DNA from 3 places in the Serratia plymuthica genome. Region 1 is predicted to be linked to each of the others. Evidence: predicted binding sites of a transcription regulator. Region 1 holds the regulator's gene; each other region holds the start of a gene.
What was found. Region 1 encodes ArgR, which controls arginine synthesis, uptake and breakdown. Its sites were predicted from a motif close to ANTGAATAAAAATACANT; they were not measured.

Region 1 (7,753 bases):
CGCGAGGAAACTTGATGTAGTTGCCTTCGTTGATGGAATACATGTTGCCGGTGGCAGGGTAACGCACTTTCTCGTGGGAGAGGCAGAACACGCCCAGAGACGGATCGTAAGTAAAGGCATGCACGCCATAACCGGTGGTGTACACCAGCATGGTAGAGGAACCATAAACTACGTAGCCGGCTGCAACCTGGGCGCTGCCCGGTTGCAGGAAATCTTCTTCGGTCACGGGAGTGCCGACCGGGGTGATGCGACGATAGATAGAGAAAATAGTACCGACCGAGACGTTGACATCAATGTTGGACGAACCGTCCAACGGATCCATCAACACCACATACTTACCATTTTCAGCCCGCTCGCCATCGAAAATCACGATTTCATCTTCTTCTTCAGAAGCGATACCCGCAACTTCACCGCGCGCTTTCAATGCCGCTTTCAGCTTTTCGTTGGCGAACAGGTCCAGTTTCATCTGGACTTCACCCTGTACGTTGGAAATGCCGCTGGTACCGAGGATATCAACCAGACCCGCTTTGTTGATGTCGCGGTGGATGATTTTGGCGCCCAGTTTAATTGCAGAAAGTAACGCTGTCAGCTCGCCGGTGGCGTGAGAGAAGTCGTGCTGTTTCTCGACGATAAATTCGCCTAACGTTTTCATGACACAATCCCTGAATCTACGGATGGGTAGCGGTTTGTTAACAAACCGCCAACGTATTCGCGAGCAGTGTAGCCCAAAGATGAGCGCTATTCATAGGCAAATCCATTTCTTCTGGACGATTCTGAGCGGTAGAATAAGGCAACATTCGACGTACTCAATTGAGAAAACTATGCGCATTCACATTCTTGGGATCTGTGGCACCTTTATGGGCGGGCTGGCGGTACTGGCTCGTTCGTTGGGACATGAGGTGACCGGCTCTGACGCTAATGTCTATCCGCCGATGAGCACGCTGTTGGAGAAAGAGGGGATCGATCTGATCCAGGGCTACGATCCGGCTCAGTTGGATCCCGCGCCGGATCTGGTGATCATCGGCAACGCCATGACGCGCGGCAACCCGTGCGTGGAAGCGGTGCTGGAGCAAGGCATCCCTTACGTTTCCGGCCCGCAGTGGCTGCATGACTATGTACTGCGCGATCGCTGGGTGCTGGCGGTTGCCGGGACCCACGGTAAAACCACCACGGCCGGTATGGCAACCTGGATCCTGGAAGTCTGCGGTTATCAGCCCGGTTTTGTCATCGGCGGCGTGCCGGGGAACTTCGACGTTTCCGCGCGCTTGGGCGGCAGCCCGTTCTTTGTGATCGAAGCCGATGAATACGACTGCGCATTCTTCGACAAGCGCTCCAAGTTTGTTCATTACAGCCCGCGGACGCTGATCATGAACAATCTGGAGTTTGATCATGCCGATATCTTTGATGATCTGAAAGCGATCCAGAAGCAGTTCCATCATCTGGTGCGCCTGGTGCCGGGCAAGGGCAAGATCATTTTGCCTGACAACGACAATCACCTGAAACAGGTGATGGCGATGGGATGCTGGAGCGAGCAGGAACTGGTTGGGGAAGAGGGGGCATGGCGGGCGCATAAGCTGACCCCGGATGCCAGCCACTATGAAGTGTTCCTCAACGGCGACAAGGTTGGCGAGGTGAAATGGGCGCTGGTGGGCGAGCACAACATGCATAATGGCCTGATGGCCATTGCCGCAACGCGTCACGTTGGCGTGCAGCCTGCAGATGCCTGCAGTGCACTGGGTGATTTCATCAATGCCCGCCGCCGTCTGGAGCTGCGCGGCGAAGCCAACGGCGTCACGGTGTACGACGATTTTGCGCATCACCCAACGGCGATTTTGGCGACCCTGGCCGCTCTGCGCGGCAAAGTGGGGGGCACCGCCCGCATTTTGGCAGTGCTTGAACCGCGTTCCAACACCATGAAAATGGGCATCAGCAAGAACGATTTGGCGCCATCGCTTGGCCGCGCCGATGAGGTCTTCCTGTTCCAGCCGCACCATATTCCCTGGCAGGTGGCGGAAGTGGCGGAAGCCTGCGTACAGCCGGCCCACTGGAGCGCCGATCTCGGCACGTTGGTGGATATGATAGTGAAAACCGCTCAGCCGGGTGACCATATCCTGGTGATGAGTAACGGCGGATTTGGTGGGATCCACGATCGGCTGCTGGAGGCATTGGCCAATAAACCAGAGCCGAAAGTCACCTACTGATCGACAGGAACAATTCGATAAAGGGCCGTCAGCGGCCCTTTTTTTCGCCCATAAAAAAGCCCTCGCGAGCGAGGGCAACGGGGTTCGTCGGATAGGACGACGATAATCTTCAGAGAATACGCGTTTACGACAGAACTCGGCAGTGGCAGTGACGAGGGTAATCAGTTCGGCAATCGCGTTCTCTGAATTGTTATTTGTAGATTTCGGCAGTCGCGTGCCAATTGCCGTTTTCGTAGGCTTCGATCACTCGGTACGCTTTAGCGCCTTGCTTATCGGCTTTGTCGGACAGCGCCTGACGAATATCCGAAGGTGAACCGGTGACGCCACTGGCGGTAATGGTGCCGACAGACTGAAGATCAGCGGTCTGGTCATTGGTGATCAACGTAGCGGCTGACGCGCCGAACGAAAGGGCTGACATCAGGCTAATTGCCGCGAGGGTAGCTTTCATATTCATGGTCGTGGGTCCTGTAGCGATAACAGCCAGGAAGGGCTTTACAGCGTTTATTATTCTTGAAGGCTGTTATCGGCAATGCTGGTTTCCAGAGATTTATTGCCCGTTGCCGGGTAATGCCGGGGTCTTATTTATAAATTTCAGCCGTGACGTGGTAGTTGTCTTCATTGCGCGCTTCGATTACACGGTAAGCGGTCGCGCCATGGGCATCGGCTTTTTCAGACAGCGCCTGACGGATATCTGAAGGGGCGCCGGCTATACCATTGACGGTAATGGTGCCTGCGGACTGCAGTTTGGCTGCTTGTTCTGCATCAACGGATTGTGCTGCAAAAGCACCAAAGGAAAGCACAGATAGCAGGCTTAGTGTTGCAACGGTAGCTTTAATTTTCATGATCTCACCTTATCGTATTCTTTTATCAGTTCCAATGAACTGTGATTTACGTCACGGAAATGAGTATACATCTAGTAACTCGAAAAATTAATAGTTTGCTAACAATTGCTAGTGAAACTTTAACCTGATGATGCTTATTTTTTATAACCACAAGGAATAAAAACTGGTCATAAAACGATCTGTTTGTGTTAATTTTATGTAATTTCAATCAGGTAAGTGCTTTTGACCAAAAGTGCGGAAGATCACAGTGGGTAGTGCTGGCTACACGTAAATGTCATGGAAATGTGTTGCTGAGGAGAGTTAAAGCAGCGTTAAACGCGGTTGATGGCGGGAAAAGATAAAGCGGGAGTTGGCGTTAACGACGGGCTGGCGCAATGCGACCGGCAGCCGCATTGACCAGCGTCGGGCTTACAGTTCTTGCTCGAACACGCCCAGAATGGCTTCATGTAACTTATGGGCGGTAAAACCGCTGGCTGGGGTGACGAAAATGGTGTCGTCGCCGGCGATGGTGCCTAGGATGCCTCGGGATTTACCCAACGAATCGAGCATGCGGGCAATCAGCTGTGCGGCGCCCGGGCTGGTATGAATCACCACGACGGCATCGTTGAAATCGACATCCAGCACCAGGTTCTTCAGCGGGCTGGTGGTGGTCGGTACGCCGAGTTCGGCCGGAAGGCAATATACCATTTCCATTTTGGCATTGCGGGTACGCACCGCGCCGAACTTGGTCAGCATGCGCGATACTTTGGATTGGTTGATGTTTTCGAAGCCTTCTTCTTGCAGCGCCAAAACGATCTCGCCTTGAGAACTGAATTTTTCTTCTTTCAATAACGCTTTAAACGCTTTGATCAGATCTTCCTGCTTTGCGGGACTACGCATTTTGCACCGTGGAATGTTGACAATAGAAGTGATTATTATGCATATAAATGAATTATTATGCAATAAAGGGACGTCCGAAAAAAATAATAATGCCCGGACAATGAGGAAAGGACGGGATTTTAACAAAATCCGTACCCCATGAATATGCCCTTTCAACGACCGAAAAAGCGGCCCGCACCGGTAAAGAAAATGTTATTAAAATGATGTTGTTCTGATGTTGTGTAAGGGTGTAATGTAACCGCCGGTTAACTTGCTTGTGAATAACCTCGCACTATTTTTGATTAATGTGCGCTATGCCCTTAATGTGTAAGCCATTTAATTTAAAATGAGCGCGACATCGGCTGTTTTATTGCGCCAGTTCTCAAACAGACTGTTAAGAGATTGTTTTTAAAGGTGTAATAATTTAAGGTCCGTAACCGACATATTCACGGCGCTTTATATATTTAAGATAATAAAGGAGTATAGGATGAAAGTTGCAGTTCTCGGTGCTGCTGGCGGTATCGGCCAGGCCCTCGCCCTTCTACTCAAAACCCAGCTTCCTTCAGGTTCTGAACTCTCTCTCTACGACATTGCCCCCGTTACCCCAGGCGTTGCCGTCGACTTAAGCCACATCCCTACCGCAGTTAAAATCAAAGGCTTCAGCGGCGAAGATGCCACTCCAGCTCTGCACGACGCAGACGTGGTGCTGATTTCTGCCGGCGTTGCACGTAAACCTGGTATGGATCGTTCAGATCTGTTCAATGTCAACGCAGGCATCGTGCGTAATCTGATCCAGCAAGTGGCGACAACCTGCCCGAAAGCCTGCATCGGCATTATCACCAACCCGGTAAACACCACCGTGGCAATCGCGGCAGAAGTGCTGAAGAAAGCCGGTGTGTATGACAAAAACAAACTGTTCGGCGTGACCTCGCTGGATATCATCCGTTCCAACACCTTCGTGGCCGAGCTGAAAGGCAAGCAGCCGGAAGAGCTGAACGTGCCGGTTATCGGCGGGCATTCTGGCGTGACCATTCTGCCACTGTTGTCGCAGATCCCGGGCGTGAGCTTTACCGAGCAGGAAGTGGCGGATCTGACCAAGCGTATCCAGAATGCGGGTACTGAAGTGGTTGAAGCCAAAGCCGGCGGCGGGTCCGCAACTCTGTCAATGGGTCAGGCGGCGGCGCGTTTCGGCCTGTCTCTGGTTCGTGCGCTGCAAGGTGAAAAAGGCGTGGTGGAATGTGCTTACGTGGAAGGTGACGGCAAATATGCCCGCTTCTTCGCACAACCGCTGCTGCTGGGTAAAAACGGCGTAGAAGAACGTAAAGACATCGGTACTCTGAGCGCGTTCGAGCAGAAAGCGTTGGAAGAGATGCTGGATGTTCTGCATAAAGATATCGAACTGGGCGAAAAGTTTATCAATAACTGATCAACCCAGAACGCATGAGTATGCATAAGCCGCCGGACATCGTACCGGCGGTTTTTTTATGCCCGAATCATGACCTGATACGGGCTTTTCGATTCAGCAGGTCGTTGGTTTGCGGATCGAAATAGCGGCTTGGCCAGATCTCTGCAGGATGGATATCCAAGGCTTCGGCAATCAGCCACTCTCCTTTTGGCCAGGGCCGAGATAGCGCGTTTGCCAGTGTGGATGAGCTAAGCCCTGCCTGGCGCGATACCGCCGCCAGCGTCGTTCCCTTCTTACGTAAAGCCGCGATGATATCCGCCGGATGCCAGTCCTTGTTCCTGGAATTCATGTTTGCATTCCCTTTTTTGATTAGCGAAAGTTCTGTTAGTGGTATAACTAACAGGTCAAGATTAATCGTTTGAACAACATGAAACGCTTATACGGAAATTAGAATACCACTAAATTTCCATAAAAATACCTCAATAATTTCCAAAAACGTCCTTGCACATTTTTTCCAGAGATTATGGCTATGAAAAAAGAGTGGTTTGCCGCCAAGGAACTAACAGGCATTGCAGGATTACCCGCTTCACCACAGGGAATAAATTTGATGGCGCGTCGCGACGGCTGGATCAGCCGCAGGCGTAAAGGTGTGCAGGGAAAGGCGCTGGAATATCATATTGACAGCTTACCCTCAGGTACGCGCAATTTGCTGATGTTGAAAGAAGATCCGGCAACTTATGACATCGAGCGCAAGGATCCTCTGGCGGTGTGGATTGAATATTACTATCACCTGACGGAAACCGAGCGTGAGAAAGTGTTGGCGTTCCTGATGCGTGAAGGCATCGGCAGCCTGCTGGCGCGTATCTCGGAGGGGAAATGAACAGACCTGCGGCCGCAGGTCTGTAGAAACTGCCAAGGGATTTTTGTTTCTCAAAAATCTCGCTGAACCGCAAGGTGCGCTAATCCTTCCAGCGCGGAGCGATGAGGGGATTCCGGCAGAACCTGCAGCGCGGCAATCGCCTTATCGGCCTCTTCTTCGGCGCGTTGGCGGGTATATTCAAGCGAGCCGCACTGTTGCATGGCCTGTAAAACCGGTTCTAACAGATGACGGCCGCTGCCTTGCTCAATGGCTTCGCGGATCATGGCCGTTTGCGCGCTGTTGCCGTTACGCATGGCGTGCAGCAAGGGCAGCGTGGGCTTCCCTTCGTTCAGATCGTCACCGGTATTTTTACCCAGCGTACTGCCGTCGGCGCTGTAATCGAGCAGATCGTCGATCAGCTGGAATGCGGTGCCGAGATAGCGGCCGTAATCCTGCAGCGCCTTTTCTTCAGCTTCGCTGGCCTCGGAAAGGATCGCGGACGATTGCGCCGCCGCTTCAAAAAGACGAGCGGTTTTGCTGTAGATCACCCGCATATAACTCTCTTCGGTGATGTCCGGATCGTTCACGTTCATTAACTGCAGCACTTCACCCTCGGCGATGACGTTGACGGCTTCGGACATCAGCGCCAGCACGCGGAGTGACTCCAGGCTGGTCATCATCTGGAAAGCGCGGGTATAAATGAAGTCGCCCACCAGCACGCTGGCGGCATTGCCGAACGCGGCATTGGCGGTGGCCTTGCCGCGGCGCATGTCGGATTCATCCACCACGTCATCATGCAGCAGGGTCGCGGTATGAATGAATTCGATCAGCGCAGCGACGGTAATGTGCTTATCGCCCTGATAATGCAACGCCCGCGCCGCCAGAACGGCGATCATCGGACGGATGCGCTTACCGCCACCGCTGATAATGTAATAGCCAAGCTGATTGATGAGTGTGACATCGGAATTCAGCTGTTCGAGAATTGTTGCGTTCACGGCCGCCATATCTTGCGCGGTTAACTCGGTAATTTGCTCTAGGTTCATTGTATTTTTTTCAGCTGTGTTTCTCTTCACCGCGTTGAGATCGCTGCTCACATCGGTACATGGCGGTAACTGTCCCCCTGATTGTACTTGAAAAACGGCTCAGATAAACGCCATGAAAGAAACTGTGCTTTTTTTCTTCTTTTTTCTGCTTCTGGTCTTATTCTGCTCTTGTCATATGCGGGATTATTGCGTAGAATTCGCGCCCTATTGTGAATATTTATAGCGCGCTCTGTACTAAATAGTTGGGCACGCGGAAAGCGGAGTTTTATATGTACGCGGTTTTCCAAAGTGGTGGTAAACAACACCGAGTAAGCGAAGGTCAAACCGTTCGCTTGGAAAAGCTGGACATCGCAACTGGTGAAGCGGTTGAGTTTGACCAGATTCTGATGATTGCTAATGGCGAAGATATCAAAATCGGCGTTCCTTTCGTCGATGGCGGTAAGATCAAAGCTGAAGTCGTTGCTCACGGTCGTGGCGAGAAAATTAAGATTGTTAAGTTTCGTCGTCGTAAGCACTACCGTAAGCAGCAGGGCCACCGTCAGTGG
Region 2 (7,753 bases), 1.1 Mb from region 1:
CGTTATCCGGTGGCGATGATCGATGAGTTCCAGGATACCGACCCACAGCAATACCGCATCTTCCAAAAGCTCTACGTCGGCCGGCCGGAATGCGGCCTGTTGCTGATAGGCGACCCGAAACAGGCTATTTACGCCTTCCGCGGCGCCGACATCTTTACCTATATGCGCGCCCGTTCTGAGGTAAGCGCCCACTACACGCTTGAGACTAACTGGCGCTCGTCGCCGGCAATGGTTGGCAGCGTTAACCATCTGTTTGCTCAGGTGGAAAAACCCTTCCTGTTCGGTCAAATTCCGTTTATCGAGGTGGCCGCCGCCGAAAAAAATCGCGGGTTGGCGTTTGAGCTGCATAACCAGCCACAGCCGGCGATGCAGTTTTGGTTGCAGCAGGGTGAAGGCGTTGGCGTTAGTGAGTACCAACAATTGATGGCGCGCCTGTGCGCCACGCAAATCCGTGACTGGCTCAGTGCCGGGCAACGTGAGCAGGCCTGGCTGGTGAACGGCGAAAAGCGGCGGGCGGTGCAGGCCTCCGATATTACCGTGCTGGTGCGCAGCCGCAATGAGGCGGCGTTGGTGCGTGATGCGCTCAGCGCCCTGGCCATTCCTTCGGTCTATCTGTCCAATCGCGACAGCGTGTTTGATACGCCGGAAGCCAAGGATTTGCTGTGGCTGTTGCAGGCGGTGCTGGCGCCGGAGCAGGAACGCACGCTGCGCAGCGCTATGGCGACCGGGCTGATGGGGTTGGACGCGCAGGCGCTGGACGGCTTGAATCGCAATGAACGCGCCTGGGATACGCTGGTCAACGAGTTCGATAAATACCGCACGCGCTGGCTGCGCCGTGGCGTGTTGCCCATGCTGCATGAGGTGATGAATCAGCGCCACCTGGCGGAGAATCTGCTGGCCAGCCCCGGCGGCGAGCGTCGGTTGACCGACGTGATGCACTTGGGGGAGCTGTTGCAAGAGGCTTCTGCACAACTCGACAGCGAACATGCGCTGGTGCGCTGGCTGGCACAGCAGATTGCTCAACCAAATCGCCAATCCGACAACCAGCAACTGCGGCTGGAAAGCGATCGTCATCTGGTGAAGGTGATCACCATCCATAAATCGAAAGGGCTGGAGTTCGATCTGGTCTGGTTGCCGTTCGTCGGCAATTTCCGCCAGCAGCAGCAGGTGCTGTACCACGATCGGCAGAGTTTCCAGGCTCTGCTTGACCTCAACGCCGATGAAGAAAGTATCGAATGGGCCGAAGAAGAGCGGCTGGCGGAGGATTTGCGCCTGCTGTACGTCGCCTTGACCCGTTCGGTATACCACTGCAGCATCGGCATAGCGCCGTTGATCCAGGGCACACGCAAGAAACAGGGTGATACCGATTTGCACCGCAGCGCGCTGGGCTACCTGGTGCAGGCCGGCCAGGCCGGGGATGCAGCCTGGCTGCACCAACGTCTTCAACAGCTGGCTGGGGAGGGGATTGCACTGTCGCTGGTTGAACAACTGGATGAACGGGCCTGGCTGCCTCAAGTGCCGGCGTTAACCGAACTGGCGGCAAAAAGCTTCACGCGCCCGGTGCAGGATTTCTGGCGCGTGACCAGTTACACCGGCCTGCAGCAACACGGCTCTGGCCTGATGCAGGATCTGCTGCCACGGCTGGATGTCGACGCCGCAGGCGAACAGGCGTTGGACAGTGAGCCAGCGCTCACACCGCATACCTTCCCGCGCGGCGCAGCACCGGGAACCTTCCTGCACAGCCTGTTTGAAACGCTGGATTTCACCCAACCCCTTGATGAACAATGGTTGTTTGAACAGTTGCAGCAGCAAGGGTTTGCCGAGCACTGGCAACCGATACTGCTGGCGTGGATGCAGGTGTTGCTGAATGTCCCGCTCAATGATGCCGGTGTTTCGTTGTCGGCGCTGGCACCGCAGCATAAACAGGCCGAGCTGCAGTTTTATTTACCCATAGAAAAACTGTTGCAGGCGGATGAGCTGGATAGGCTGGTGAAAAATTACGATCCGCTTTCTGCCCGCTGCCCGGCGCTGGATTTCCAGCAGGTGCAGGGAATGTTGAAGGGATTTATCGACCTGGTGTTTTGCTGGCAGGGAAAATACTACCTGCTGGATTACAAATCCAACTGGTTGGGAGAGGACAGCGGCGCTTATACCCGTGCGGCGATGGAGCAGGCGATGGCGGAACACCGCTACGATCTGCAATATCAGCTGTACACGCTGGCACTGCATCGTTATCTGCGCCATAGACTGCCGGATTATGACTATCAACGCGACTTCGGCGGGGTGATTTATTTGTTCCTGCGCGGGGTGGACGCGCAGCACCCGGGCAACGGTATCTTCGCCTGTCGCCCGGCACCGCAGTTGGTGGAAGGCATGGACCGTCTGTTCAGCGGCGAAGCCATTACGGCGGAGGATGAGCCATGATCGCTCTACTGGAGCAGGCGCAGGCACTTGGCGTGCTGCGCCCATTGGACCTGCAGTTCGCCCGCATAGTGGCCGGGGAGGAAGAGCCTGACATTCTGCTGGCTGCCGCCTGCCTCAGCGCGGAGGCTGGCGCCGGCCATGTTTGCCTGATGCTGGAACAGTTACTGCCGGAAAATCTGTTTGAGGGGCGTCAGCCGGAGCTGGCTCAGGCCGTGTGGCTGGCGGCCGGGCGACCGGATCTTGCCCGTTGGCAGCAGCGCCTGACGGCCAGTGCGGCGGTGGGTGACGGCAGCAGCGCCATGCCGATGGTGTTGCAACAGCAGCGTTTGTACCTGCAGCGCATGTGGCAGAACGAAGGCGAGGTGGCGGAGTTTATCAGCAGCGACAGTATCCATCAGGCGGTTGACGAGCCTGAACTGCGCGCCATCCTCGATCGGCTGTTCGGCGAGGCGACCAATGAGCCTGACTGGCAGAAAATTGCTGCCGCAGTGGCCGCGACGCGGCGTATTGCAGTGATTTCTGGGGGGCCGGGCACCGGCAAAACCACCACCGTCGCCAAATTGCTGGCGGCGCTGGTACAGCTTGCCGATGGCCGGCGCTTGCGTATTCAACTGGCGGCACCCACCGGCAAGGCGGCGGCGCGTCTGACCGAGTCGCTCGGCAGCGCCGGCAGGCAGTTGGCGTTAACTCCGGAGCAACGCGCGCTGTTCCCCACCGATGCGTCGACGCTGCACCGCCTGTTGGGCGCTCAGCCCAATAGCCAGCGCATGCGTTATCACCGTGGCAACCCGCTGCATCTGGATGTGCTGGTGGTGGACGAGGCTTCAATGGTCGATCTGCCGATGATGGCGCGTCTGATTGCCGCATTGCCCCTTCAGGCGCGGGTGATTTTCCTTGGCGACAGGGATCAACTGGCGTCGGTAGAGGCCGGGGCTGTGTTGGGGGATATCTGTCGTTTTGCCGAGCAGGGGTACAGCACTGCGCGCGCAGAACAGCTCACCCGTCTGACCGGCTGCCCGTTGCAGGGGCAAAATGCGCAGGCGGAGGCAGCGGTGCGAGACAGCCTGTGCCTGCTGCGCAAAAGCTATCGTTTTGATGCCGATTCGGGCATCGGCCAATTGGCCTTCGCGGTGAATGCCGGTGACGGCAAGCGGGCGGCCAGGGCACTCAGCGGCAGTTTCAGTGACGTTGCGGGTTACCCATTGGCAGAAACGGAGGACTATCAGGCCCTGCTGAACGCCTGTGTGGCAGGCTATGGGGATTATTTGCGGCGGGTCGCTGCCAGGGCGGATGCGGGAGAGGTGTTGGCGGAGTTTGGCCGTTTCCAGGTGCTGTGCGCGCTGCGCGAAGGGCCATTCGGTATCGCCGGGTTGAACGAGCGTATCGAGGCGGGGCTGCAACGGGCAGGGCTTATCCAGCGTACGCCAGGGGCCTTGGGGCGTTGGTATCCCGGTCGTCCAGTGATGATTGGCCGCAACGACAGTGCGTTGGGGCTGTTTAACGGCGATATCGGTATCGCTTTGCGCGATGAAAGCGGTGAGTTGCGCGTGCACTTCCAACTGCCGGACGGCAGCATCAAGTCGGTGCAGCCAAGCCGTTTACCGGCGCATGAAACCGCCTATGCGATGACAGTGCATAAGTCTCAGGGGTCAGAGTTTGATCATACGGTGCTGGTGTTGCCCAATCACTTCCTGCCGGTACTGACCCGCGAACTGGTGTATACCGCTATCACCCGGGCGCGCAGACAGCTTTCGCTGTATGCCACCGATGCCGTGCTGATGCGGGCGATCCGCACGCCAACCCAGCGCCGCAGCGGGCTGGCGGAGCGCTTGCAGATAACGGCATAAAAGCGAAACGGGCGCAGGCTGCGCCCGCAGAGGATTACAAGTCCGCCAGCAGAATCTTCGAGCGGCGCTGGTAGTTGTACAGCGCCTGTTTTTGCATCGGCAGCACGTCTACTTCCGCCGGAGTGAAACCGCGCTCCTGGAACCAGTGGATGCTACGTGTGGTCAGCACGAAAAGTTTTTGCAAACCCATCTGGCGCGCCTGGCTTTCCACCCGTTGCAATAGCATTTCACCGCGTGACGAGCTGCGGTAGTCCGGGTGTACCGCCACGCAGGCCATCTCGCCGATTTTCTCTTCCGGGAATGGATACAGCGCCGCACAGGCAATGGTCAGGTTATCGCGCTCGATAATAGTGAATTTGTCGATCTCCATCTCCAGCTGTTCACGGGAGCGGCGCACCAGAATACCCTGTTGTTCCAGTGGGCGGATCAGTTCCAGAATGCCGCCGATATCGTTAATGGTCGCCCGGCGCACCTGTTCGGCGCTCTCCATGACGATCTGGGTGCCGATACCGTCGCGCGAGAACAACTCTTGCACCAGCGCTCCGTCTTCCTGATAGCTGATCAGGTGGCTGCGGCGTACGCCGCTGCGGCAGGCTTTCACCGCACCGCGCAGGAAACGTACGGTGCCTGAATGGTAATCGCCGCTGGCTTCGCGCTCTTCGATACGTTTCTGCGCGTCATTGGGGAACAGCTCGGAAATGATATTGCCTTCCTGATCGGTGACGCCCTGCGATGAGCAGAATCCGATCATTTTTTCCGCCTTCAGCTTGATGGCCAATTGGGTCGCCACTTCTTCTGACGTCAGGTTAAAGCTTTCGCCGGTAACGGAAACGGCGACCGGGCCGATCAGCACGATGGCGTTACTGTCGAGTTGACGGTGGATCGCTTCTTCATCGATACGGCGAATACGGCCGCTGTGGCAGTAATCCACGCCGTCATCAATCCCTAACGGCTGGGCAATGATAAAGTTGCCGCTGACCACGTTGATGTGCGCACCCTGCAGCGGCGTATTGTTGAGGCTCATCGACAGCCGTGCGGTGATGTCCAGTTGCAGCAGGCCCGCCGCTTGCTTAACCAGCTCAAGCGTGTGGGCGTCGGTAACCCGGGTATGCTTGTGATAAATAGGTTCGTAGTTATGCTGCGCCAGATTGCTGTCGATCTGCGGCCGTGCGCCATAGACCACCACCAAACGAATCCCCAGGCTATGCAGCAGCCCGATATCGTTGACGATGTTGGAAAAATTCTCATGCTCTATGGCTTCTCCCCCAAGCATGACGACAAACGTCTTGCCGCGGTGGGCGTTGATATAGGGAACTGAGTGACGGAATCCTTGAACAAGCTCGGTACTACGTTCCTTCACGGCAAAACCTCTTTTGCATATTTATACGATATTTTTGTATTTTTATTCTTTTCTTGCTCCAATGGCAAGCGGGAAATTGTCTGTATTTATTTGCGGAAGGGGCTAACTGGTTAATAAATTGAAAAACCTTGGAAAGATTTTCTGATGACAGCGCCGGGAGGATTCGTTAAAGTTTTCGCCATTCCCGTTTTATCGGCGTTTTTTTCATCTGTTTTAACCTGTTATCACTGCCGGAGTCGCATGCCAAACTCAAATCACAATCTGGGCCGCCGTCGTATATTGCAAGGGGTTGCCGCAAGTTGGTTGCTGAGTGTGAGTCGCATAGGCTTCGCCGCATCATCGCACGTGATTGCCGTGCGTGTCTGGCCTTCTTCTACTTATACCCGCGTGACGCTCGAATCAAACACCGAACTGAAATATAAACAGTTTGCGCTGACCAATCCCGATCGCGTGGTGGTGGATATCGAAGGGGTGCATCTCAATAGCGTATTGAAGGGCATTGTCGGCCAGGTTCGCGCTGACGATCCCTATTTGAAACAGGCGCGCGTCGGTCAGTTTGATCAAAACACCGTTCGGTTGGTGCTGGAACTTAAGCAGAGCGTCAGCCCTCATATGTTTACTCTGCCGCCGGTGCCGGAGTATCGCAACCGTCTGGTGATGGATTTGTATCCCAGCAAGGGCGGCACTGGCGAAGACTATGATCCGCTATTGGCATTGCTGGAAGATTACAACAAGGGCGATCTCGAGCGCACTTTGCCGGCCGAGGCGCCGCAGGCCGGCAAGGCGGGGCGCGATCGTCCGATTGTCATCATGCTGGATCCCGGCCACGGCGGCGAGGATCCGGGGGCGATTGGCAAATTCAAAACGCGCGAGAAGGATATCGTGTTGCAGATCGCCCGCAAACTGAGCGCGTTGATCAAGCGTGAGCCGAATATGAAAGTGTTTATGACGCGCAATGAAGATGTGTTCATTCCGCTGAAGGTGAGGGTGGCGAAGGCGCGCAAGCAGCGTGCCGATCTGTTCGTTTCCATCCATGCCGATGCCTTTACCAGCCAGGCCGCACGCGGATCTTCGGTATTTGCGCTGTCGACCAAGGGCGCCACCAGTTCGGCGGCGAAATTCCTGGCGCAAACTCAGAATGAATCGGACCAAATCGGCGGCGTGAGCAAAAGCGGCGATCGCTATCTGGATCACACCATGTTTGATCTGATCCAAACCGCAACCATCAACGATAGCCTGAAATTCGGCAAGGAAGTGTTGAACCGGATGGGCAAAATTAACCGTTTGCACAAGAATCGCGTCGATCAGGCCGGTTTTGCAGTGTTAAAAGCGCCGGACATTCCTTCTATCCTGGTTGAGACGGCGTTTATCAGCAATATCGAAGAAGAGCGTAAGTTGCGGACCAGCCATTTCCAGCAGCAGGTGGCGGAATCCATTCTGGCGGGTATCAAGGCGTATTTCGCCAACGGCGGCGCGGCGGCGCGCGGATAAGGTGTAAACTGATGCGGCTGGGTGGGTGCCCGGCCGGGTTTTGGCAGATTTCAGATACAAAAAAACACCCGTTAAGGTGCTTATCTGTAGTCATCAAGATTGGTTGCGGAGGCCGGATTTGAACCGACGACCTTCGGGTTATGAGCCCGACGAGCTACCAGGCTGCTCCACCCCGCGTCCGTCTTGATGCTTGTATTATCGAAACCCAACATTCATGTGATACCGCTGGTACAGTATCGGTTGGTTGCGGGGGCCGGATTTGAACCGACGACCTTCGGGTTATGAGCCCGACGAGCTACCAGGCTGCTCCACCCCGCGTCCGTATAATACTTTTTTCATCGAATCCCAACCTTTACGTGATACCGCTGATGCAGTATCGGTTGGTTGCGGAGGCCGGATTTGAACCGACGACCTTCGGGTTATGAGCCCGACGAGCTACCAGGCTGCTCCACCCCGCGTCCGATGGAAGCGCACTATACTCTCCGTGCATTTTGTTGCAACCCTTTTTGCAATTAATTGAGTTAAAGCCATCTTTATGCTGAATTAGTCCGCAATTTGCGTTCTTTTTCATCACTATCCGCCGTGCGGGTTTTTTTATTTGCGGCGATTCCCTTATCTATGGGTGTTTGTT
Region 3 (7,753 bases), 2.0 Mb from region 1:
CTTCTGCAGAGGCCTGCAGCGAACGACGCAGCGGAGCAAACCAGCGGCCGTCGTACACCACGTAGGACATTTCCAGGCCCAACTGCTCGCGCCATTTGAAGCTGTCGCGATCCAGAACCAGTTGCTCAACGCCGCGCAGCGCCGCCACCATGATGGTGCCGCCCGGGGTTTCGTAGCAACCGCGGGATTTGATGCCCACCAGACGGTTTTCCACGATGTCGATCCGGCCCACGCCATGTTTGGCGCCCAGCACGTTCAGGGTTTCCAGACATTTGTATGGGCTCAACGCTTCGCCGTTAACCGCCACAACGCGGCCTTTTTCTACGGTGATGGTCACTTGCTCAGGCTGGTCCGGCGCTTCCTGCGGATCCACGGTCCAGACCCAGCAGTCTTTGTTCGGTGCATTCCACGGGCTTTCGAGCACGCCGCCTTCGGTAGAGATATGCCAGGCGTTCTCGTCACGGCTGTAGATTTTTTCCAGAGACGCAGTCGTCGGGATATTGCGCTCTTTCAGGTAATCCAGCAGCGCTTCACGGGAACGCAGGTTCCACTCACGCCAAGGCGCAACCACTTTCAGGTGTGGCGCCAGCGCGGTGTAGGTGGTTTCGAAACGCACCTGGTCATTGCCTTTGCCGGTTGCACCGTGGCACAGCGCATCAGCGCCGACTTTCAACGCCAGCTCAACCTGCGCTTTAGCGATAATCGGGCGCGCCATTGAAGTGCCCAACAGGTAGCTGCCTTCATACAGCGCACCGGTCTGCAGAACCGGATAGACGTAATCGCGGATGAATTCTTCACGCAGATCAACCACGTGACACTCAGAGGCACCGGATTGCAGGGCTTTTTGCTCCACGCCTTCCAGATCGCTGCGCTCCTGGCCGATATCCGCCACGAACGCTACCACTTCGCAGCCGCCGTAGTTTTCTTTCAGCCAGGGAATGATGGCCGAAGTATCCAGGCCGCCAGAGTACGCCAGAACGATTTTTTTGATGCCTTGGTTTTGCATGGTCTTTTCCTTTTTAATTCTAAATTTAAGCGAGGATCCGGGTGCCAATCGACACGCCGTTAAACAGAGCTGGAAGCTGATCGGCATGGCGCCAGCTGGCGATATCCACCGGCCGGCCAAGGGTGCGGGCCGCGTCGAGCGCCGCATTCACCTTCACCACCATACCATCGGTGATGATGCCTTGGGCAATCAGTTGTTCCGCTTTTTGTGCCGTCATTTCTGCAATGCGTTGTCCTTTCCCATCGAGAATGCCACTGACATCCGACAGCAGGATCAAATCCGCACCCAGCGTGGCGGCCAGAGCCGTCGCCGCCTGATCGGCGTTCACATTCATTAATTCCCCTTCGGCGGTGATGCCGATAGAGCTGATCACCGGCAGGTAGCCGGCACCCAGCAGGGTATTGAGCAATACCGGTGAACCCGGCTGCGCGTTGCCTACGTGGCCCAGCGCCGGGTCGAGTTGGGTCACGGAAACGCTGCCGCCGTCCGCCAGGCTCAGGCCCACCGCATTGATCCGGTGCTTGATGGCCCACGCCAGCAAGGTCTTGTTGGCCGTACCGGCCAGCGCGCCGGTAATGATGTCGATCTGGTCGGCAGGGGTTACCCGCAGGCCGTTTTTCTTCACCACCGGCAGAGAAAGTTGTTTCATCAGCTCATCCACCAGGCAACCGCCGCCGTGAACGATAACCAGCGGGCGCTGATGCTGCTGAAGGTAGCTGTCCAGGGCGGTGAATAAACGCTCCAGCGCTTCTTCACTGTCTAATAACACGCCACCTAACTTGATAATTAACGGATTCATCGCTGTTTACATCCCACGCTGGTTATTCATTAAAGTAATGACTGGGTTTCCGGGAACCCAAAACGGATATTCAGGCATTGCACCGCCTGAGCGGCCGCGCCTTTCAACAGGTTGTCTTCCGCCGCTACGGCGATCAGGTGTTCACCCTGAACGGCAAAGCCGATATCGCAGAACGGCAGGCCCACCACCCCTTTCAATGCCGGCACGCCTTTTTCGTACAGCCGCACCAGCGGTTTGTCGTCATAAGCGGTGTGATAAGCCGCAGCCACGTCCTGCGCGGTAACGCCGGCTTTCAAACGGCAGGTGATGGTCTCGAGAATACCACGCGGGAAGTTACCCAAATGTGGCGTGAAGATGACCGGCGTGCCCAGATGCGCAACGATTTCCGGGTGATGACGGTGGTTGAAGATGCCGTACGGCTGCAAACTCACTTCGCAGAAGCTGGTGGTCACGCTGGCTTTGCGGCCCGCGCCGCTGACGCCGCTGGTGGCGTTGATGACCGGCCATTGGTCAAGATTCAGCAACTGTTGGTCGATCAAGGGTTTCAGCGCCAACTGCGCCGCCGTCGGGTAGCAGCCCGGCACGGCGATCAGTTGCGCCTGTTTGATTTTTTCGCTCTGCCACTCCGCCAGGCCATATACCGCCTGCTCCAGCAGTTCAGGGTACTTATGTTCGAAACCGTAGTACTGGCTATAGAAACCGGCGTCTTTCACGCGGAACGCGCCGGACAGATCGAACACCACGCAGCCCGCCGCCAGGAACAAAGGCGCGATATCGTGGCTGACTTCGTGCGCCGTGGCCAGGAACACCACGTCGATGCCGTCGGCGGCGGCAGCCACGTCAACCAGCGGTTGCAACGGCAGATCGACGATGCCTTTTAACTGGGGATGCAAATCAGAAAGCAATTTTCCTGCATCTGCACTTTGCGCTGAAACCGCTAATGCGGTTATGTTCATGTGTGGGTGACGATTCAGGTAAGCCGTGAGCTCCGCTCCGGCGTAACCGCTGGCACCAACGATCAGCGTATTCAACATGTGGCCTTTCACCTTCTTGGCTTACGAGTGGTCGTATTCGACTCAGGTAACCGGGCTCACCAGCGTTGTTTCGCCGTTCACCCACGTGGTCGAGCGTTGATGTTTTTATAATCATCCGGGAATCGGGTTCCCTTACGCTCTATCTTACTGTATTTTTATTCAAAATAAATGCATGAATATTGATACTACCCTAACCAAAGGCTGTCAACAGTGAAGATGAAATTACCTCCATTTATTGAGCTGTACCGGGCGTTGATCGCCACTCCGTCGATCAGCGCCACCGATGGCGCCCTCGATCAGAGTAATGAAGCGTTAATCAACTTGCTGGCCGGGTGGTTTGCCGATTTGGGCTTCCGCGTCGACGTACAGCCGGTGCCCGATACCCGCAACAAATTCAACCTGCTCGCCAGCATTGGCGAAGGCAGCGGCGGCCTGCTTTTGGCGGGCCACACCGACACCGTACCTTATGACGAAGGCCGCTGGACGCGCGACCCTTTCACGCTGACCGAACATGACAATAAGCTGTACGGTCTGGGCACCGCGGACATGAAAGGCTTCTTTGCCTTTATTCTGGATGCCGTGCGCGATATCGATGCCGGCAAACTGACCAAGCCGCTGTACATTCTGGCGACCGCAGATGAAGAAACGACGATGGCCGGCGCGCGTTATTTCGCCGCCTCGACCGCCATCCGCCCGGATTTCGCCATTATCGGCGAACCCACCTCGCTGCAACCGGTGCGCGCGCACAAGGGGCATATGGCCAGCGCCATCCGCATTGTCGGCCAGTCCGGGCACTCGAGCGACCCGGCGCGCGGCGTCAACGCCATCGATTTGATGCACGACACCATTGGCCGCCTGATGGAACTGCGCAAAACGCTGCAGGAGCGCTACAACAATCCGGCATTCGCCGTGCCTTATCCGACGATGAACTTCGGCCATATCAGCGGCGGCGACGCGGCCAACCGTATTTGCGCCTGTTGTGAACTGCACCTGGATATTCGCCCGCTGCCGGGCATGACGCTCGACAATATCAACGAGCTGATGCACCAGACGCTGGAGCCGGTCAGCCAGCGCTGGCCGGGCCGCCTGAACATTGAGGAACTGCATGCCTCGGTCCCGGGCTACGAGTGCCCGACCGATCATCATATGGTGGCGGTGATTGAGAAACTGCTGGGCACCCGCACTCAGGTGGTCAACTACTGCACCGAGGCGCCGTTCGTCCAGCAGGTATGCCCGACGCTGGTGCTTGGCCCGGGGTCAATCAACCAGGCGCACCAACCGGACGAATACATTGATACGGCGTTTATCGAACCGACGCGCAAGCTGCTGGGCCAGTTGGTCGAGCACTTTTGCCATCAATAAACCTGACACAAGGTAGGGTTAATGATTTATCATCGCCCCTACCTATTAAGAAGTATCAAATCAATATAATAAGCCAGACTGATAACCGGCGCGTCGTAATTAAATTTCAGAAAATGCGCCGATTTTGATGTTTTTTTGCTAAAAATAGTGTCAATTGACGATTGGACAGGAACATGGCGAGATGAAACAGACGCTCTTCGCCTGAAACGTGAAATTTACTTACAAGATAAAAATCATCTACCCAATAGATTTCAAGTTGAAGCCAACGCAGATGCAGCTTGAAAGATGCAGGGTAAATACAGAACTGGGCCAGGGGTTATATGAACGAACAATATTCGGCAATGCGAAGTAATGTCAGTATGCTCGGCAAATTGCTCGGCGATACCATCAAAGATGCGCTGGGCGAGCATATTCTCGATCGCGTTGAAACTATCCGTAAGCTTTCCAAATCTTCACGTGCCGGTAACGAGGCGCACCGTCAGGAGCTGCTTTCTACCTTGCAGAACCTGTCCAACGACGAGTTGCTGCCGGTCGCGCGCGCCTTCAGCCAGTTCCTTAATCTGACCAACGTCGCCGAGCAGTACCACAGCATTTCGCCCAATGGCGAAGCCGCCAGCAATCCCGAAGCACTGGCCCAACTGTTCACCCGGCTGAAAGACAAAAAGCTCAGCACCAAAGAGCTGCAAAATGCAGTCTCTCAGCTCTCCATCGAGCTGGTGCTGACGGCGCACCCGACGGAAATTACCCGCCGCACCCTGATCCACAAGCTGGTTGAGGTGAATACCTGCCTGAGCCAACTCGATCATAACGATCTGGCCGATTACGAGCGCAACAAGATCATGCGCCGCCTGCGCCAGCTGGTTGCCCAGTCATGGCACACCGACGAGATCCGTAAAAACCGCCCTTCGCCTATCGACGAAGCCAAGTGGGGCTTCGCGGTGGTGGAAAACAGCCTGTGGGAAGGGGTGCCCGCCTTCCTGCGCGAATTCAACGAGCAGTTGGAAAACTCCATCGATTACAGCCTGCCGGCGGAAGCCGTACCGGTGCGTTTCACCTCCTGGATGGGCGGTGACCGCGACGGCAACCCGAACGTGACCGCCGAAATCACCCGTCACGTGCTGCTGCTCAGCCGCTGGAAAGCCTGCGACCTGTTCACCCGCGATATCCAGGTGTTGGTGTCCGAGCTGTCGATGACCGAATGCACCCCGGAACTGCGCGCCCTCGCCGGTGGCGACGAAGTGCAGGAACCGTATCGCGAAATCATGAAACAGCTGCGCGGCCAGTTGATGCGCTCTCAGGCCTATCTGGAAGGCCGCCTGAAAGGCGAACGCGTGCTGAAGCCGAACGACCTGCTGGTAAGCAACGATCAGCTGTGGGAACCTTTGTTCGCCTGTTATCAGTCGCTGCAGGCCTGCGGCATGAGCATCATTGCCAATGGTCAGTTGCTCGATACCCTGCGCCGCGTCCGCTGCTTTGGCGTGCCGCTGGTGCGTATCGACGTCCGTCAGGAAAGCAACCGCCATACCGAAGCCATCGCCGAACTGACCCGTTACCTGGGCCTTGGCGACTACGAAAGCTGGTCAGAAGCCGACAAACAGGCATTCCTGATCCGCGAACTGAATTCAAAACGCCCGCTGGTGCCGCTGAAGTGGGAACCGAGCGCCGACACCCAGGAAGTGCTGGAAACCTGCCGCGTGATCGCCGAAGCGCCGCAAGGCTCCATCGCCGCCTACGTCATCTCCATGGCACGCACCCCTTCTGACGTGCTGGCGGTTCACCTGCTGCTGAAAGAGGCCGGTTGCCCGTTTGCGCTGCCGGTAGCGCCGCTGTTCGAAACCCTCGACGACCTGAACAACGCCGACGACGTTATGACCCAGTTGCTGAATATCGACTGGTATCGCGGCTTTATCCAGGGCAAGCAGATGGTGATGATCGGCTATTCCGACTCGGCGAAAGACGCCGGGGTGATGGCCGCGTCCTGGGCGCAGTACCGCGCTCAAGATGCCTTGATCAAAACCTGTGAAAAGGCCGGCGTGGCGTTAACGCTGTTCCACGGCCGTGGCGGTTCAATTGGCCGTGGCGGCGCGCCTGCGCATGCGGCGCTGCTGTCGCAGCCGCCGGGCAGCCTGAAAGGTGGCCTGCGCGTGACCGAGCAGGGCGAGATGATCCGCTTCAAATTTGGCCTGCCGGAAGTGGCCATCAGCAGCCTGGCGCTGTATGCCGGCGCGGTTCTCGAAGCCAACCTGCTGCCGCCGCCGGAGCCGAAGAAAGAGTGGCGTTCGCTGATGGACGACCTGTCAGAGACATCATGCAAAATGTACCGCGGCTACGTGCGTGAGAATCCGGACTTCGTGCCTTACTTCCGTGCCGCAACGCCGGAGCTGGAGCTGGGTAAACTGCCGCTGGGTTCACGCCCGGCCAAGCGCAAGCCAAACGGCGGTGTAGAAAGCCTGCGCGCCATTCCGTGGATCTTCGCCTGGACGCAGAACCGCCTGATGCTGCCGGCCTGGCTGGGCGCCGGCGCAGGTTTGCAGGAAGCGGTGAAAGCCGGCAAACAGAATCAGTTGGAGGCCATGTGCCGCGACTGGCCGTTCTTCTCCACCCGCATCGCCATGCTGGAAATGGTCTTCGCCAAGGCCGACCTGTGGCTGGCGGAATACTACGATCAGCGCCTGGTCGACAAATCGCTGTGGCCGCTGGGCCAGCAGCTGCGCGATCAGCTCGAAAGCGACATCAAGGTGGTGTTGACCATCGCCAATGACGCTCACCTGATGGAAGATCTGCCGTGGATCGCCGAATCCATCGCGCTGCGCAACGTGTATACCGATCCGCTGAACGTGCTGCAGGCAGAATTGCTGCACCGCTCGCGCCAGCAGGAACATCCGGATACCCGCGTCGAGCAGGCATTGATGGTCACCATTGCCGGCGTCGCCGCCGGCATGCGCAACACCGGCTAGGTTGCGCGCCAAAGCACGGCTCCTGTTCACAGGAGCCGTTTTTCTATCTGTCGCTGACGGGCGCGGAGGTGCGCGATGGCGTTATCCCTCTCGGACTGGTTTGTTGCCAACGATATCGAGTGCTCGCGCCTGACGGCGATCAATGCCTCCTTCCCCCGCCACACCCACGATGAATACGTGATCAGCGCCAATTTGAGCGGTACCGAACAGATTTGGCTGGACGGCAAAACGGCGTTGGTGCGCGGTGGCGAGATCACCGTTTACAACCCGGCCAGCATTCAGTCCTCGCAATTTGGCAGTGAAAAAGTCGAATTCTGCAGCGTGCATTTGCCGCAATCACTTTTGCGCAGTCTGGCCAACAACCATAACCTGGGCTCCCATCGTCAGGCGCCGGTGCTGACCGAAGGCGTGCTGCGCAACCCGGCGCTGTTCGACGCCATTTGCCGCTACGCCTGTACGCCGCACGACGCCGTTGAACAAGAGCAAAATCTGTTGTGGCTGCTGGGTACCCTGCTGGACGATCGCACCGCGGATCACCCGCAACCGACGGAAACCGTCGGCCGGGCGCTGGAATTCATGCGCGACAACCTGACGC

Region 2: a site for ArgR is predicted at 5,665-5,682, ahead of argA (amino-acid N-acetyltransferase). Genes of this name have one in related genera too.
Region 3: a site for ArgR is predicted at 2,986-3,003, ahead of argC (N-acetyl-gamma-glutamyl-phosphate reductase). Genes of this name have one in related genera too.

Annotation. Positions count from the first base shown of each region.
Region 1 is NZ_CP068771.1:218,285-226,037, forward strand. Features, by position in the region: gene fbp (class 1 fructose-bisphosphatase) at 1-652, opposite strand, end outside; gene mpl (UDP-N-acetylmuramate:L-alanyl-gamma-D-glutamyl-meso-diaminopimelate ligase) at 822-2,201, shown strand; gene yhcN (peroxide/acid stress response protein YhcN) at 2,392-2,655, opposite strand; gene yhcN (peroxide/acid stress response protein YhcN) at 2,780-3,043, opposite strand; gene argR (transcriptional regulator ArgR) at 3,452-3,922, opposite strand; gene mdh (malate dehydrogenase) at 4,389-5,327, shown strand; gene JK621_RS01075 (helix-turn-helix domain-containing protein) at 5,395-5,655, opposite strand; gene JK621_RS01080 (DNA-binding protein) at 5,836-6,186, shown strand; gene ispB (octaprenyl diphosphate synthase) at 6,237-7,208, opposite strand; gene rplU (50S ribosomal protein L21) at 7,478-7,753, shown strand, end outside.
Region 2 is NZ_CP068771.1:4,542,846-4,550,598, forward strand. Features, by position in the region: gene recB (exodeoxyribonuclease V subunit beta) at 1-2,424, shown strand, start outside; gene recD (exodeoxyribonuclease V subunit alpha) at 2,421-4,271, shown strand; gene argA (amino-acid N-acetyltransferase) at 4,306-5,631, opposite strand; gene amiC (N-acetylmuramoyl-L-alanine amidase AmiC) at 5,872-7,122, shown strand; tRNA gene JK621_RS21165 (tRNA-Met) at 7,223-7,299, opposite strand; tRNA gene JK621_RS21170 (tRNA-Met) at 7,364-7,440, opposite strand; tRNA gene JK621_RS21175 (tRNA-Met) at 7,504-7,580, opposite strand.
Region 3 is NZ_CP068771.1:3,662,179-3,669,931, reverse strand. Features, by position in the region: gene JK621_RS17105 (argininosuccinate synthase) at 1-1,006, opposite strand, end outside; gene argB (acetylglutamate kinase) at 1,032-1,805, opposite strand; gene argC (N-acetyl-gamma-glutamyl-phosphate reductase) at 1,835-2,839, opposite strand; gene argE (acetylornithine deacetylase) at 3,056-4,201, shown strand; gene ppc (phosphoenolpyruvate carboxylase) at 4,522-7,158, shown strand; gene JK621_RS17080 (helix-turn-helix domain-containing protein) at 7,234-7,753, shown strand, end outside.